3 regions of the Pseudomonas sp. NFACC46-3 genome follow, and region 1 is predicted to be linked to each of the others. Evidence: predicted binding sites of a transcription regulator. Region 1 holds the regulator's gene; each other region holds the start of a gene.
The links. The regulator sigma-54, encoded in region 1, starts transcription at its own class of promoters, with help from an activator protein. The targets are predictions, from matches to a motif close to ANTGGCATNNANNTTGCTNT.
Positions count from the first base shown of each region.

Region 2: BM300_RS19780 (sigma 54-interacting transcriptional regulator) is a predicted target of sigma-54. The motif match lies at 4,647-4,666, and genes of this name have one in related genera.
Region 3: glnK (P-II family nitrogen regulator) is a predicted target of sigma-54. The motif match lies at 3,051-3,070, and genes of this name have one in related genera.

Region 1 covers NZ_FOTH01000031.1:32,127-37,887, forward strand. The annotation lists gene BM300_RS24265 (KpsF/GutQ family sugar-phosphate isomerase) at 245-1,219, shown strand; gene BM300_RS24270 (KdsC family phosphatase) at 1,220-1,744, shown strand; gene lptC (LPS export ABC transporter periplasmic protein LptC) at 1,752-2,321, shown strand; gene lptA (lipopolysaccharide transport periplasmic protein LptA) at 2,308-2,859, shown strand; gene lptB (LPS export ABC transporter ATP-binding protein) at 2,859-3,584, shown strand; gene BM300_RS24290 (RNA polymerase factor sigma-54) at 3,749-5,242, shown strand; gene hpf (ribosome hibernation-promoting factor, HPF/YfiA family) at 5,319-5,627, shown strand; gene ptsN (PTS IIA-like nitrogen regulatory protein PtsN) at 5,640-5,761, shown strand, end outside.
Region 2 covers NZ_FOTH01000020.1:107,445-113,205, forward strand. The annotation lists gene BM300_RS19750 (GTPase/DUF3482 domain-containing protein) at 1-478, shown strand, start outside; gene BM300_RS19755 (2-thiouracil desulfurase family protein) at 671-1,162, opposite strand; gene BM300_RS19760 (2OG-Fe(II) oxygenase) at 1,165-1,797, opposite strand; gene BM300_RS19765 (DUF2059 domain-containing protein) at 1,939-2,682, shown strand; gene BM300_RS19770 (phospholipase BipL) at 2,777-3,724, opposite strand; gene BM300_RS19775 (DUF6436 domain-containing protein) at 3,833-4,408, shown strand; gene BM300_RS19780 (sigma 54-interacting transcriptional regulator) at 4,811-5,734, shown strand.
Region 3 covers NZ_FOTH01000013.1:96,081-101,841, reverse strand. The annotation lists gene BM300_RS15160 (YifB family Mg chelatase-like AAA ATPase) at 1-1,036, opposite strand, end outside; gene BM300_RS15155 (sensor histidine kinase) at 1,302-2,579, shown strand; gene BM300_RS15150 (accessory factor UbiK family protein) at 2,598-2,858, opposite strand; gene glnK (P-II family nitrogen regulator) at 3,272-3,610, shown strand; gene BM300_RS15140 (ammonium transporter) at 3,644-4,978, shown strand; gene BM300_RS15135 (secondary thiamine-phosphate synthase enzyme YjbQ) at 5,197-5,622, shown strand; gene sutA (transcriptional regulator SutA) at 5,725-5,761, shown strand, end outside.

The sequences.
Region 1 (5,761 bases):
GAATGCCCTGGGCAGCCGACAAGCGCCGGTACCGCCGGGCATGCGAACCGGCGGCGAACTATATCACTGCAACGGCCAAGCGCCCAAGGCCAACGCCCCGCCTGTTAAGCCTGGCTTAAGGTTAAAAGCCACATTTTATGTCGAACCTTGCGGCCTCCCGAACAAAGCATGACGAACTTACGTGAGGGAATTGTTCATTGCCGCTATAATCGCCGCCTTTTCATCGGGCTATACGATTTCTGACATGAGCCAATCCAGCGACCTGATTCAATCGGCACAACGTACCATCCGCCTCGAGCTCGAAGCCGTGCAAGGCTTGCTGCCCCATATCGACGCTAATTTCGTACGCGCCTGCGAGATGATTCTGGCCAGCAAAGGCCGGGTGGTCGTGGTCGGCATGGGCAAGTCCGGGCACATCGGCAACAAGATCGCCGCCACCCTCGCCAGCACCGGCACCACGGCCTTTTTTGTCCATCCGGCCGAAGCCAGCCACGGAGACATGGGCATGATCACCCGGGACGACGTCATCCTGGCCCTGTCCAACTCCGGCTCCACCAATGAGATCATAACGCTGCTGCCGCTGATCAAGCGCCTGGGCATCCAGTTGATCAGCATGACCGGCAACCCGGGCTCGCCGCTGGCCAAGGCCGCCGAAGTCAACCTCAATGTTCATGTCGAACACGAAGCCTGCCCGCTGAACCTGGCACCGACCTCCTCCACCACCGCGGCCCTGGTCATGGGCGACGCCCTGGCCGTGGCGCTGCTGGAAGCCCGGGGCTTCACCGCGGAAGATTTCGCCTTTTCCCATCCCGGTGGCGCCCTCGGCCGTCGCCTGCTGCTGAAAGTCGAAAACGTGATGCACGCTGGCCAGGATTTGCCACAAGTGCTGCGCGGCACGCTGCTCAAGGACGCCCTCATGGAAATGACCCGCAAAGGGCTGGGCATGACGGTGGTCCTGGAGACCGACGGCAAGCTCGCCGGGATCTTCACCGACGGCGACCTGCGCCGCACCCTGGACCGCACCATCGACATTCACAGTGCGACCATCGAGCAAGTCATGACGCCCCACGGCAAGACCGCCCGCGCCGAGATGCTCGCCGCCGAGGCCCTGAAGATCATGGAAGACCACAAGATCAGCGCCCTGGTGGTTGTCGACGACGAAGACCGTCCGGTGGGCGCCCTGAACATGCACGATTTGCTGCGTGCGGGAGTCATGTAAATGAACACAGACCTGTTGCAACGCGGCCAAGCCATCAAGCTGGCGGTTTTCGATGTGGACGGCGTGCTGACCGACGGTCGCCTGTACTTCCTTGAAGACGGCAGCGAGTTCAAGACGTTCAACACCCTCGACGGCCAAGGCATCAAGATGTTGATGGCCGCCGGAGTGCAGACCGCTATCATCAGCGGCCGCAAGACCCCAGTGGTCGAGCGGCGCGCGAAGAACCTCGGCATCCCGCACCTTTACCAGGGGCGCGAAGACAAACTGGTGGTGCTGGACGAGCTTCTGGGTCAACTCAACCTAAGCTATGAACAGGTGGCCTACCTCGGTGACGACCTGCCAGACCTGCCGGTGATTCGCCGGGTCGGCCTGGGCATGGCGGTCGCCAACGCGGCCAGCTTCGTCCGCGAGCACGCCCACGGCGTCACCACGGCGCGAGGCGGCGAAGGTGCGGCCCGCGAATTCTGTGAACTGATCCTGCGCGCCCAGGGCCACCTCGAAGCGGCCAACGCCGCGTACCTGTGAGCCATTTATGCTGAGCAAGAAGATTCGCACCATCGTGGTGTTCGGCTGTATCGCGGCGATTTTTGCTGCGGTGGGCTACTGGAACATCAGCCCCGAACGGTTTCTCGACCGGCCTGCGGCCCAGATCGAGGAAAAGATCGACTGGTACGCGACCAACACGCATACCCTGCAGTACCTGCCCGACGGCAAAGTGCAGTACGAGATGACGTCCGACAAGGTCGACCACGTAAAGGCCACTGACATTACGCTGGTCACCAAGCCCGACCTGAACATGTTCCGCGGCACCGAGTTTCCGTGGCATGTGCAGAGCGAGCATGCCGAAGTCAATTCCGGCGGCACCGAAGTGGAACTGATCGACTCGGTGCGCATCGCCCGAACCGACGAGAAAAACCGTACGACCATCATCACCAGCACGCGCATGACCGTGTTCCCACAGCAAGAATATGCGCAGACCGAGCAACCCGTTAGAATCGACGGCGCCGGGGGTGTATCGACCGGCACGGGAATGAAAGCGTATTTGAAGGAAAGCAGGATACACCTGCTATCGAACGTAAGAGGACAGTATGAAGCTCGCTAAAACCCTCCCTATTTTGCTCAGTCTGGGCGCAGCAGCACTGGGAAGCGCGAGCGCCTGGGCTCTTCCCGACGACCGCAACCAGCCTATCCGCATCCAGGCCGACGACGCCCAGCTCGACGACAAGAATGGCGTCGCCACCTATAAAGGCGACGTGATCATCACCCAGGGCTCGATGAAGGTCACCGGCAATACCGTGACCATCACCCGCACCCAGTCCGGCGACATCGACGTGGTGACCTCGGTGGGCAACCTGGCCTATTTCGAGCAGTTGCAAACCGCAGGCGATACCAAGCCTGTGCAGGGTTACGGGGTAACCATCCAGTACCACGCCTCCCAGGATCGCGTCGTCCTGATCGACCGCGCCAAGGTCGTTGACAAGGACAACAACGTGACCCAAGGCGAGAAAATCGTCTACGACACCAACAAGAAACTCGCCAGCGCCGGTCGCGCCACCGGCAGCAAGGTGACCGAGTCGCGTCCGCGGATCGACATGGTGATCCAACCGAAAAAGAAAACCGACGAGCAGAAGGCCCAGTAATGGCAACTCTGAAAGCTCAGCACCTGGCCAAGAGCTACAAGAGCCGTCAAGTCGTGCGTGATGTCAGCCTGTCCATCGACAGCGGCCAGATCGTCGGCCTGCTCGGCCCCAACGGCGCGGGCAAGACCACCTGCTTCTACATGATCGTCGGCCTGGTCCAGGCCGATCAGGGTCGCGTACTGATCGACGACGTGGATGTCAGCCACCAGCCGATGCACGGCCGGGCGAAGGCAGGTATCGGCTATTTGCCGCAAGAAGCATCGATCTTCCGCAAACTGTCGGTTGCCGACAACATCATGGCGATCCTCGAGACCCGCAAGGAACTCGACAAGGCCGGCCGTCGCCAGGAGCTGGAAAGCCTGCTGCAGGAATTCCACATCAGCCATATTCGCGACAACCTGGGCATGAGCCTGTCCGGCGGTGAGCGGCGTCGCGCGGAAATTGCCCGCGCCCTGGCCACCGCACCGAAGTTCATCCTGCTCGACGAACCGTTCGCTGGCGTGGACCCGATCTCGGTAGGTGATATCAAGCAGATCATCCATCACCTCAAGGCCAAGGGGATCGGCGTGCTGATCACTGACCACAACGTGCGCGAGACGCTGGATATCTGTGAAACCGCCTACATTGTCAACGATGGCCAACTGATCGCCGAAGGCGACTCCGCAGCCATCCTGGCCAATGAGCTGGTCAAGGAAGTGTATCTGGGCCATGAGTTCCGCCTGTAATCACAAGTGTCTGGCGAATTGTCCGAGCGTCGTTTAATTTTATTGTGGCGACGCTCTAGGCAAACACTTCAGTTTCAGGCATATAATTTGCTTAAGTTTGGCGCTTCGGCGCCCTGTAGTGGATGGCGCATGTGCGCCGGCTAATAAGGTGTTAAGCCCCTGCCATGAAACCATCGCTAGTCTTGAGAATGGGCCAGCAGCTGACGATGACACCGCAGCTGCAACAGGCCATCCGCCTGCTCCAATTGTCGACCCTGGACCTGCAGCAGGAAATCCAGGAGGCCCTGGAGTCCAATCCGATGCTCGAACGCCAGGAAGAAGGCGACGACTTCGACAACACCGATCCGCTGGCCGACAACGTCGAGCAGAAGACCAACACCGAAATCCCGGAACCGACCTACCAGGAAACCGCCCCGACGGTGGACAACCTCGAGGACGGCGAATGGAACGAACGCATCCCCAACGAACTGCCCGTGGACACGGCCTGGGAAGACGTCTACCAGACCAGCGCCAGCAGCCTGCCAAGCAGCGATGACGACGAGTGGGACTTCACCACCCGCACCTCTGCGGGCGAAAGCCTGCAAAGCCACCTGCTGTGGCAGTTGAACCTGGCGCCGATGTCCGACACCGATCGCCTGATCGCCGTGACCCTGATCGACTGCATCAACAACCAAGGCTACCTGGACGAGACCCTCGAAGAAATCCTGGAAGCCTTCGACCCCGAGCTCGACATCGAGCTGGACGAGATCGAAGCCGTCCTTCATCGCATCCAGCAGTTCGAACCGGCCGGCATCGGCGCCCGCAACCTGGGCGAGTGCCTGTTGCTGCAACTGCGCCAGTTGTCCGCCAAGACGCCGTGGCTGGCCGAAGCCAAGCGGCTGGTCACCGATTACATCGACCTGTTGGGCGGCCGCGACTACAGCCAACTGATGCGTCGCATGAAGCTCAAGGAAGATGAGCTGCGCCAGGTCATCGAACTGGTGCAGAGCCTCAACCCGCGCCCCGGCTCGCAGATCGAATCCACCGAACCCGAATATGTAGTCCCCGACGTGATCGTGCGCAAGCACAATGATCGCTGGCTGGTGGAGCTCAACCAGGAGTCGGTGCCCAAGCTGCGGGTCAACGCCCAGTACGCCGGCTTTGTGAAGCGTGCCGACACCAGTGCCGACAACACCTTCATGCGCAACCAGTTGCAGGAAGCGCGCTGGTTCATCAAGAGCCTGCAAAGCCGCAACGAAACCCTGATGAAAGTTGCCACCCAGATCGTCGAGCATCAGCGCGGCTTCCTGGAGTACGGCGATGAAGCGATGAAACCGTTGGTCCTGCATGACATTGCCGAGGCAGTGGGCATGCACGAGTCGACGATTTCCCGGGTAACCACCCAGAAATTCATGCATACCCCTCGGGGTATCTATGAATTGAAATACTTTTTCTCCAGCCACGTCAGCACCTCCGAAGGCGGCGAATGCTCATCCACGGCCATCCGCGCGATCATCAAAAAACTGGTGGCCGCGGAAAATCAGAAAAAGCCGTTGAGTGACAGCAAGATCGCTGGTTTACTGGAGGCACAAGGCATTCAGGTGGCCCGCCGCACCGTCGCCAAATACCGCGAATCCCTCGGGATCGCGCCTTCGAGCGAACGCAAGCGGTTGATGTAACAGGCCACGCCACAGCGTTCCAGTGGCAGGCATTTCTGCCTGCCGCTTTATGCACTGGCAACGAAGGAGAAGCTGTATGCAAGTCAACATCAGTGGACACCAACTGGAAGTGACCGAACCCCTGCGCACCTACATCGGCGAAAAACTCGACCGATTGGAGAGGCATTTCGACAAGATCACCAACGTGCAAGTCACGATGAACGTCGAGAAGCTGCTGCAGAAAATCGAAGCCACGCTGCATATCCCCGGCGGAGAAGTGGTTGCCAACGCAGAGCACACAGACATGTATGCCGCGATTGACCTGCTGACCGACAAGCTGGATCGCCAACTCAAAAAGCATAAGGAAAAGACCCAGAGCCTCCTCCAGGGCGCAACCGGTCGTTAACCCCCCCAATCCATGATCCGACTAGAAACCATCCTGACCCCCGGCCGTTCCCAGGTGAACGCGCCGGGCGGCAGTAAAAAGAAAGCCCTCGAACACATTGCCAACCTGATCCACCGCGAGGTTCCGGATCTGGA
Region 2 (5,761 bases), on a different contig from region 1:
CGATGACCTGTTCAACCCCGAGACTCTCAAGCAACTGGGCGTACGCGTCGGCGGTGGGATCGCGGCGGGTGCGGCGGCCGGGGCTGGCGTGGATTTGCTGGTGGGCGGCCTGACCCTTGGCGCCGCCGCCCTGGCCGGGGCCATTGTCGGCGGCACCCTGCAAACCGCCCGCAGCTATGGCAACCGGCTGATGGGCAAGCTCAAGGGGCAACGGGAATTGACCGTGGACGACAGCGTGCTGCGCCTGTTGGCCCTGCGCCAACGCCAACTGCTGCAAGCCCTCGACCAGCGCGGCCATGCGGCGATGGACAGCATCCGCATCGCCACACCCCAGGACAAGACCTGGCGCGAGGGCAAGCTGCCCGACGCCTTGAACAAGGCGCGGGCGCATCCGCAGTGGTCGTCGCTGAACCCTCAACCGCGATTGAGCCAGGCAGAACGCCAGGAACTGATTGAGCAGTTGGCTGAGCAGCTCTAGACACCTCCTGCCTGAACCGTGGATAGGGTGGCCACCGTTTGTGGCGAGGGGATTTATCCCCGCTGGGGTGCGAAGCAGCCCCAAAACCTGACACCTCGGTTCCTCAGATTAATAGCGCTCAACCATTTTGGGGGCGCTTCGCACCCCAGCGGGGATAAATCCCCTCGCCACAAAAGGCTGCGCCGACAATCGTCAGCCGTCGATCAAGGCCTTGAGGGCCGCCGCCGCTTCAGGCAATTCCAGCTCGCTGAACACTTGCACGCCATGGCGCTTGAGCAGCGCCGCCGTCACGCCTTCGCCGCTGACCTTCACACCGCTGAACGTCCCGTCATAGGTCAACAGGTTGCCGCACGACGGGCTGTTGGCCTTGAGCACGGCGATGCGGATGCCGTGTTCGCGCACCAACGCCAGCGCTTGATGCGCACCGGACAAAAACTGCGCACTCACATTTTCGCCGTCGGTGGTGATGACCAGTGCCTGGCCGTCGAGCACTTGCCCGCCCTGCCCGCCAGGAATCTCCGCCGCCGCCCGAGGCGTAGGCAAACCGCCGGCGACTTCCGGGCACAGCGCCACGATCCGGCCTTCGTCGAGCCATTGCTGCAATTGATCGAACGGCCCACTGGCGCCGCCGTCGTAGCGCACGCGATGCCCGAGCAGGCAGCGACTGACCAGGATCTTTTCCATCTTCAGAACAACTCGTTGCCGCGACGGCGGAACCAACCGGTCAAGGACAGGCGATCACGCGTGGCCGGCAGTACTTCATGGGGAATGTCCCCCGACAGGAACACCACCAGGCAACCGCCGATGGGCACCACGTCCTGTTCCAGGCTTTCGTCCAGGTACATGCGCAACTGGCCGCCGTGTTCCGGCAACCAGTCGTCATTGAGGTAAAGCACCGCCGACACTGTCCGTCGGTCGTCATCGCGGAAGCGGTCGACGTGCTTGAGGTAGAACGCGCCAGGCGGATAGAGGGCGAAGTGGCTTTCGAAGTCTTCCAGGCCCAGGAACAACCCGCGATTCATCGCCTCGCGCAGGCTGTCCATCAGCGCCAGGTAATGGTCGCAGGCTTGCGCCTGGCCGGGTTCGATCCACTGAATGTGATCACCCCGGATCCCTTCGCGGATCTCCGAGAACGGCCCGCGCCCGACCGCTGCCGGGGCCAGTTCGCCCTCGGCGGCACGCTGGCGGCATTCGGCCGCCAGGGCGCGGGTCAGCGCCTCCGGCAGGAAGAGGTCCTGCTGCGACCAGCCGCGCTCGGCCAGGTCGTCGACGATACGTAACAGCAGCGGGTGATCAGAAGGTATTTGCATGGCGCGCATAGTATGCCTGTGCCTGTAAAACCAACAGCGACGCTCGGCAGGTTTTTTGCCGCCAGATAGCACCGTCGTACGAACTTGATACGAATTCTCGACAAGACCCCACACCCCACGGAGAATAGTCGGCTGCTGACAGGAGTCCCTATGCGCCGTTTGCTTTTCTCACTGTTGATGTTCTGCGTTTTGCCCGCCTGGGCAGACAGCTACGACCAGTTGTACAAGGTCGCCGGTTGGCCGGAACAGCGGGCGCATTTCAATGACGCCTTGAGCGCCGCCCAGCAGCGCTATCAGAGCAGCCTGCCGCCGGCGGTGTTCCAGGCCCTGGTGAACAACAGCAATCAACGTTTCGCCCCCCAGGCCATGGACCAGCGGGCCGAGGCGCAAATGCGCAAGAATTTGCGTGACCCCAGCCCGGCCCTGAGCTTTTTCCAGTCGCCCCTGGGCCGCAAGGTCGTGGCGGCCGAGTTGCTGGCGACCCGGCGTGATCAATTGGCGAAAAACGCCAAGGGCCTGCCGAAGATGCCAGCCAGCGACAACCGCTTGTTGATCATCGGCCACCTGGCCCAGGCCCTGCCCGCCCGCGAGGCCGGCGCCGAAGTCAGCCTGGCGATCGCCGGCGTGGCGGCCGACAGCCTGAGTTCGATGATCCCGGGGCTGCTGGGCGGCGGCCAGGCCCAGGGCATGCTCGACAGCCAGCGCCAGCGGTTAATGGAACAGATCGGCGCGGACCTGAACAACACGCTGCTGTACGTCTACCGTGACCTGACGGATACCGAGCTGGAAGAGTTCGCCACCTTCGCCGAATCGACCGAGGGCCAGGCTTATTATCAAGCGGCCCTGGCGGCGATTCGGGCGGGGTTGGCGGTGGGGCAGAATCTCGGGCAGTAGTTCAGCGCCGCCATCGCGAGCAAGCTCGCCCACATTGGATCTCGCAGCTCAACACTCTGTGGGAGCGAGCCTGCTCGCGATAGCAATAGCCCGGTCACCGCCGAACCCGGCTCATCCGCTTCGTCAAAAATCCAAACATCTCCTGCCGCAAAGCCAGCGCCTCATTCGCCAAGTGATGGCGTCCCTCGGGCAACATCAACACCTGCGGCCGATCGAACTTGCTGCGTAGCACTTGCAGGTTGTGCACCCAATCCACCGTCATGTCCGCCTGTCCCTGCACGATCAATGGCTGGCGCGGGCTGCTCGGGGCGGCTTCGATACGCTTGATCCATTGCCCCAACGCGCCCACCCAGGCGGTGGGCAGGCGTAGTGGTTGCAGCGGGTCGGCTTGCAGGAACGGCAGGAAGTCCGGGTCGGTGGAGTTCTCGCTGAAACGTCGGGCAATCCCCCTTACGAAGGGTTTGAGCAGGTAATAACTCAGGCGCGACCAGCCCCAGGCCCGTGGCCGCACCAGGGGTGACAGCAGGATGACCTGGCCCTGGGCCGGGCTCTGTGCGCCCTGGTTGAGCACGTGATCGACGACAATGGCCCCGCCGGTGCTTTGCCCGCACAGGTGCCAGGGTTGCGGCAGGTCGAGTGTCCCGGCCTCGGCCAACAGGCCCTGCAGGGTGGCCTGGTACTCGGCAAAATCCTCGATGCTGGCGCGCTCGCCACTGGACAGGCCGTGGCCCGGCAGATCACAAGCGATCACCGCGAACTTCTGCTCCAGAGCCCACTCGATCAAGTGGCGATACAGCCCCATGTGATCGTAATAACCGTGGAACACAAACAAGGTCGCCACGGCTTTTTCCGGCCACCAGACCTGGCTGACCAGCTCATACCCACCCACCTCGAAACGCCCCAATCCCTTGCGCACGCTGCGTTGGGGAAAGTCCAGGCCATAGAACCGCTGGTAGGCCTGGGCTTGCTCGGACAGGGCTTGCCACTGGGCCAGCGGCTTCAGGCTGGCACGCAGGAGATCGGGGGCGAAAGTGGCAGGCATCAAGATTTCCAGGCATAGGCGCATCGCGCGAAACAGACTTTGTAGGCCTGCGATATTCATCTGTCGCGGCAGGCATGGCAAGCTACGCGGCTTCAGAGGATCGACTCCATGCGCCCGTCCCACCGCACAGCCTTGCTCGCCAGCCTGCTCGCCCTCGGATGCGCCGTCGTATTGTGGATAGCCTACGACTGGTTCCAAGGCCGTTTCCTGCGCGCTTTCAGCCAACACACCGCGGTGTTTTCCGGCGACCCGCTGCGCCTGCCTGCCGATCTGGCCGGCCCCGGCGCAATACGCCTGGTGCATTTCTGGGACCCGGCGTGCCCGTGCAACGTCGGCAACCAGCAACACCTTGCCGAGTTGGTCGATAAATATGTACCGCAAGGCGTCGAGTTTTATGCGGTACAAAAAGCCGGCAGCCAAGGTCAGCTGCCGGCCACGTTGAGCCACTTGAAAACCCTCCCGGCGCTCCCCGGTTCAAGCCAGATTCCTGCAAGCCCGGCCGTAGCGATCTGGGATCGCAGCGGCAAACTGGCGTACTTCGGCCCCTACAGCGAAGGCCTGACCTGCAACTCGAACAACAGCTTCATCGAGCCGATTCTCGAGGCGTTGAGTGTCGGCCGGGAAGTTAGTGCGACACACACGTTGGCGGTGGGCTGTTATTGCCCATGGGCGGTTTCAAACTGACGAATTAACTACAACGCGTATTACACCTACCCCTCTTGGGCGGCGACAAAGTTGAGACTAGTGCTCGCTTCTAGAGCTCTTGCTCAAAGTAAGGGCCTGGGCTGAACCGTTTGTCGGATCCAATTTTTCGAAACGACGCCATCACCGCTCATTTTCGGCCTGTGCCCCATGCCAGACGGGTTGTTCAGGGCATTTCAGCCCGGTTGACCGTTTAGCTGAATCGATTAACAGCGGCCGTGCCGGCATGAACTTTTTTTTAATCTCTTCTCTAAACCTCGTGACCAGCAAAATGTTTATTACTGTGCAGTCGCGCGGCGGCGCCAACTCGAGGAAGTTTCACACGCCTTTTCATCGTTCAACTTGTCGACCCTTCTAACCAAACAAGAAATGGAATCGTCAGTGATGCAAAAGCTGCTATGCGCTGCACTTTCCAATCCCTATAAAGAAGATGCCCTCAACCTCGAGGCGTTCGTCCAATGCGTCGCTCCGCTCATGATCGATGTGTTGCTGCGCGGCGAGACGGGTACCGGTAAAGACACGCTGGCAGAAAAGATCCATCGCATGTCCGGCTGCTCCGGCAAGTTCGTGGCCATCAACTGCGCCGCCATTCCCGAAACCCTCGCCGAGAGCCAGCTCTTCGGGGCCAACACCGGCGCATTTACCGGGGCCAGCCAAAATCGCGCGGGGTTCGTCGAAGCCGCACATAACGGCACGCTGTACCTGGACGAAATCGACAGCATGCCGTTGGGCCTGCAAGCCAAGCTGCTGCGAGTCCTGGAATCCAGGACGGTCCAGCGCCTGGGCTCGACCCAGAACATCCCGGTGAACATGCGAGTGATCGCCTCCGCCCAGTGCCCGCTGGGAGAAATGGTCGAACGTGGCGAGTTTCGCAGGGACCTTTATTTTCGCCTGAACATCATCAGCCTCAAGCTGCCGCCACTGCGCAGCCGCAAGGAGCGCATCGTGCCGCTGTTCCAGTCGCTGGTGCGCCGGGAAGCCCAGGCACTTGACCGGCCCTACGTCGCGCCGTCGCCAGCGCTGTTGCGCCAACTGCTCGGCTACGCCTGGCCTGGCAACATCCGCGAGCTGCAGTCCGCCGCCAAGCGGTACGTACTCGGCTTGCCGGCACTGCCCCGCGCCGAGCAACTGGAACACAGCAGCTCGACACTCAAGTTGAAAGAACACCTGCAGCAGTTCGAAAAAATCCTCATCGAGGACTGCATGCGCCGCCACCATCATTGCATCGACAAGGTCATCGCCGAACTGGGTATCGCCCGGCGCACGCTGTATTACCGGATGAAGTGCCTGCAAATATCGACGAGTTGAGTGGGATCGGTGGAACCGTTTACGCAA
Region 3 (5,761 bases), on a different contig from region 1:
GGTTCATCGCCGCCACCAGTTGGAAGCGTGCCGGGAACCGTACTCGATCACGGGCGCGGGACACCACGATGTGCCCTGACTCCAGCGGTTCTCTCAAGACTTCCAGCACCTTGCGGTCGAACTCCGGCAGCTCGTCGAGAAACAGCACGCCATGGTGGGCGAGGGTTATTTCCCCGGGTTGCGGTTTCGACCCGCCACCCACCAGCGCTGGGCCGGAAGCCGAGTGATGGGGCTGGCGAAACGGCCGCTGCGGCCAATGGCTCAGCGGCACGCAACTGGCAACCGACTGAATCGCCGCGACCTCAAGGGCCTCGCTCTCGGCCAGGGGCGGCAGCAGCCCGGGCAGACGGCTCGCCAGCAAGGTCTTGCCAGTGCCTGGTGGTCCGCTGAACAACAGGTTATGGGCCCCCGCGGCAGCGATCAGCAGGGCACGCTTGGCCCCGGCCTGGCCTTGTACTTCATTCAGGTCGGGGTAGGGCTTGCTGGCCGAGAGCAGCCCATTGGAAACGAAAGGCTCGACCGGTGTGTGCCCATTGAAGTGGGCCACTGCTTCGAGCAGATGATCCACGGCGATCACCTTCAGGCCCGACGCGAGGCAGGCTTCCTCGGCGTTGGCCCGTGGCACCACCAGCATGCGTCCGGCCTTGCGAGCCGCCAGCGCCGCTGGCAGTACCCCGCGCACCGGGCGCACCGCGCCGGACAAGGCCAACTCACCGAGACACTCGACGTCGTCCAGCGTCAGGGTTGGCACCTGCACACTGGCCGACAGGATGCCCAGGGCAATCGCCAGGTCGAACCGCCCGCCGTCCTTGGGCAGATCCGCCGGCGCCAGGTTCAGGGTGATGCGCCGCGCTGGGAAGCTCAGGCCCGAATTGATGATCGCGCTGCGCACCCGGTCCTTGCTTTCCTTCACCGCCGCCTCCGGCAGGCCAACCATCGTCAGCGACGGCAAGCCATTGGCCAGGTGGACTTCAACGGTAACGGCAGGCGCCTCGACCCCTACTTGGGCGCGGCTGTGGACGATGGCAAGCGACATGAATCATTCCTTGAGTGAATAGGGCGCCGCGTCCTGCGGCTCTGGAAGGTTAGTCGTGGGGATGAGCTTGGGCGCGGCAATTGAAGGGGGAAAATTTGGCAGGATGTTTCGACAGCGAGTGACGGCCGAGGGCGACAAGTGCGGTGCGGTAGCGCATATCACCGTCTCACCTGTCCACGCAAAATGCCTGGGAAGGGCCCTCTGCTAGACTCCGATTTGCCCAGTCGGCACTTGGCGGTATCAACGGCACAACGAGGAAGTGGCCATGAACGATTTGCTGGCTCTGTTAACCGACAAGCGCTTCATGCCCCACGGGCATTGCTACATGTGGCGTCCGGATCTGCTGTGGACGAATGTGATCGCCGATAGCTTGATCGCCCTGTCCTACGTCACCATCCCCTTCACGCTCCTGTACTTTATCCACAAGCGCAAGGACGTGCCGTTCGACTGGATGCTCGCGGCCTTTGGCGTGTTCATCCTGGCCTGCGGGACCAGCCATGTGATGGAGATCCTGACCATCTGGCAGCCTTATTACTGGTTGATGGCGCTGGTCAAGGTCATCACTGCGATTGCCTCGGTGATTACCGCCATCCTGCTGGTCCGGCTGGTACCGGCGGCCCTGAAGATCCCCAGCCCGCAGCAATTGGCCAAGGTCAACGACGAGTTGCGCGAGGCCCAGGCCGAACTGGTCACCACCGCCCGCCGCGCCGGCATGGCGGAGATCGCCACCAATGTGCTGCACAACGTTGGCAATGTGCTCAACAGCGTCAATGTGTCAGCCCAGGTCCTGTACGAGAAGGTGCACACCTCCAAGGGGCCAGGGGTGGCCAAGGTTGCCCAGCTGATGAAGGAGCATCCCGATGACCTCGGTGACTTCATCAGCAGCGACCCGAAAGGTCGCGCGCTACCGGACTATCTCGACAAGCTGGCCGACGCGCTGGCCGTCGAGCAGCAGGGCATGATCGCCGAGTTGGCGCAGTTGACCCGCCGCATCGACCACATCAAGGAAATCGTCGCCACCCAGCAGTCCTACGCCGGCAACGCCAGCGTGCTGGAGCCGGGCTCGTTGCGTGAGCTGGTCGAGGATGTCGTGCGCATTTGCGATGTGTCCCTGGCCCGCCACCACATCACGCTGATCAAGGAGTTCAGCGATATACCGCAAATGCCACTGGACAAGCACCGCGTGCTGCAGATCCTGGTGAATCTGATCAACAACGCCAAGCAGGCGCTGGACGCCGGTGTGAACCGGCCACCGCAGATCATCCTGCGCCTGAAGGTCGTTGACGATAGGCGCGTGTGGGTCGAGGTCCAGGACAATGGCGAGGGGATTGCGCAGGACAATCTTGCGCGGGTGTTCGAGCACGGCTTCACCACGCGTGTCGACGGTCACGGCTTTGGTTTGCACAGCTGTATTCTGGCTGCGCACGAGATGGGCGGCGATCTGACGGCGCAGAGCGCGGGGCCGGGCCAGGGCGCGCTCTTTATCCTGGAGCTGCCGCTGGCACTGACCCCGGAGCCGTTTCAACACGCTGCGAGTGGTTGAGTGGCCCGCAGGGGCTGCTTATTCCTGGGCCGGAACCAGTCGCGCTTCCAGCTCTGCGACCTTGGCCTCCAGGCTTTCGAGCCGCGCTCGGGTCCGGGCCAGCACGACCATCTGGCTGTCGAATTCTTCCCGGCTTACCAGGTCCAGTTTGCTGAAGCCGCTTTGCAGCAGGGCTTTGAACTGGCTTTCGATTTCGCTTTTTGGCAGGGGGGTGTCACCACTCAAGAGGCGGGAGGCGTGGCCGCTCAGGGCGTCGAGGAGGTCTTTGGGCGCAAGCATGGCAGGTGTCCTGAAAACAATGGCGGGCAGTGTATCACGCAGTGTCTATAGTCAATTCGCAAGCCAGGGATGCACGCTTTTCGCGCATGGATCTGGGCATCGTTGCACTGTTGTTGTGCGTATCGCTGCGGTTCATGGCGCAACGCACGTCGAGCAGGTGGCCAAGAGACTGAAATCAGAGGGTTTGATGCAGATGGCAAGGTTTCTGCTTAGAGGCTGATGACCCATGCACTGATGCAGTCGCTGTGACGAATGCAGTGCAGCAGGCGAAACGGGGAGTTTCGTCAGGATCGGTTAACTGGCACCTGTCGGGCAACTTGGGCCGACGACGCGTTACAAAGCCAGGCACTGCGCTTAGACTTGAGTCGGGTTTGTTTTCCTGGGGCAAGTCCACCAATTCGGGAGAAAGTTTCATGAAGCTAGTCACTGCCATCATCAAGCCGTTCAAGTTGGACGACGTGCGCGAGTCGTTGTCCGAGATCGGCGTGCAGGGCATTACCGTTACTGAGGTCAAAGGCTTCGGTCGGCAGAAGGGTCACACCGAGCTGTATCGCGGCGCGGAGTACGTGGTCGATTTCCTGCCCAAGGTGAAGATCGATGTCGCCATTGACGACAAGGATCTGGACCGGGTGATCGAGGCAATCACCAAGGCCGCCAACACCGGCAAGATCGGTGACGGGAAGATCTTTGTGGTCAATCTGGAACAGGCTATCCGCATCCGTACCGGCGAAACCGATACCGACGCCATCTAAGCCGCCAAACCCAACGCCCCAGGAGAAAACAATATGACTCTGCGTAAATTCGCAGGGCTAGGAGCCCTGTTGTCCTTCGCAATGCCTGGCCTGGCCATGGCAGAAGAAGCGGCAGCCCCAGTCCTGAACTCCGGCGACACCGCCTGGATGCTCACGGCCACGATTCTTGTACTGTTCATGACCATTCCCGGCCTGGCGCTGTTCTACGGCGGCATGGTTCGGTCGAAAAACCTTCTTTCCGTGATGATGCAGTGCTTTGCCATTACCGGTCTGATCAGCATCCTGTGGGTCATCTACGGCTACAGCATTGCGTTCGACACCACCGGCATGGAGCAGGGCGTCGTCAACTTCAACTCCTTCATCGGCGGTTTCGGCAAAGCCTTCTTGGCGGGCGTCACACCCGCCAGCCTGACCGGCCCGGCGGCGCTGTTCCCTGAAGCGGTGTTCATCACCTTCCAGATGACCTTCGCCATCATCACCCCGGCCCTGATCGTCGGCGCATTTGCCGAGCGGATGAAGTTCTCCGCCATGCTGATCTTCATGGGCGTGTGGTTCACCCTGGTGTATGCACCGATTGCCCACATGGTCTGGTCCGGTAACGGCGGCCTGCTGTGGGACTGGGGCGTACTGGACTTCGCTGGCGGCACCGTAGTGCATATCAACGCCGGTATCGCAGGCCTGGTGGCGTGCCTGGTGTTGGGCAAGCGCAAAGGCTTCCCGACCACGCCAATGGCACCGCACAACTTGGGTTACACCTTGATGGGCGCGGCCATGCTGTGGGTCGGCTGGTTCGGCTTCAACGCCGGTTCCGCTGTCGCCGCCAACGGCACCGCCGGCATGGCGATGCTGGTGACCCAGATCGCGACCGCTGCGGCGGCGCTGGGCTGGATGTTTGCCGAGTGGATCACCCACGGCAAGCCAAGCGCACTGGGCATCGCCTCGGGCGTCGTGGCAGGCCTGGTTGCCATCACCCCGGCTGCCGGCACCGTGGGCCCGATGGGCGCCCTGGTCATCGGCCTGGCAGCGGGCGTGGTGTGCTTCTTCTGCGCCACTACCCTCAAGCGTAAACTCGGCTACGACGATTCCCTGGACGCCTTCGGCGTGCATGGCATCGGCGGTATCCTCGGCGCGATCCTGACCGGTGTGTTCGCGGCACCGGCCCTGGGTGGCTTCGGCACCGTGACCGATATCGGTGCGCAAGTGTGGATTCAATTCAAGGGTGTGGGGTTCACGGTGGTCTACACCGCGATCGTCACCTTCATCATCCTCAAGGTCCTGGACGCCGTCATGGGTCTGCGTGTCACCGAGGAAGAAGAAGCGGTGGGCCTGGACCTGGCCCAGCACAACGAACGTGGCTACAATCTGTAAGCACACGCACACGCAATAAAAAATGCCCGGTTCGCCGGGCATTTTTTTGTCTGGAATTTGTCATTGCTCAGAGGGCGCCCCGGTTTTTCCGACGCCTTTTGTTGTGGATGCGACATGGGTTTTTATACCGCCAAAGGCTTACACCGAAGCAAGAATATTAGGCCCTTTGTTTTTTCCCAGAGCGCGCTAGAATGCGCGCCGAACGTGCGGAGATCTGTATGTGGCAACAGACGCTGATAACCCTGCGGGCAAGGCCTCGGGGCTTTCATCTGGTGACGGACGAGTTGCTTGCCGGCCTGCCTGAACTCCAGGCGTGTCGTGTCGGTCTGTTGCATCTGTGGCTGCAGCATACCTCGGCTTCGTTGACCATCAACGAGAACGCCGATCCGGCGGTACGTCGAGACTTCGAACGATTTTTCAATCGGCTGATCCCACAAGGAGCCGCCGATTATGAGCACAACGACGAAGGCCTGGACGACCTCCCGGCGCACTTCAAGGCCAGTGTGCTCGGTTGTCAACTCAGTCTGCCGGTCACGGCAGGGCGGCTGGCATTGGGTACCTGGCAAGGTGTTTATCTGGGCGAGCACCGTGATCACGGCGGTGCTCGTAAAGTCCTCGCCACCTTGTACGGTGAAGGGGCATAACCGCTGATTGCCGGCGGATGTTGAATTTTTTCTGGCAGCCTTCGAACAGATGGCGAAGCTGGGCTATAACTAATCTGCTTTTCGCAAGTCATGAGGTAGAACATGAGCGACGATGATCTGGAAAACGACGACCTCGAAG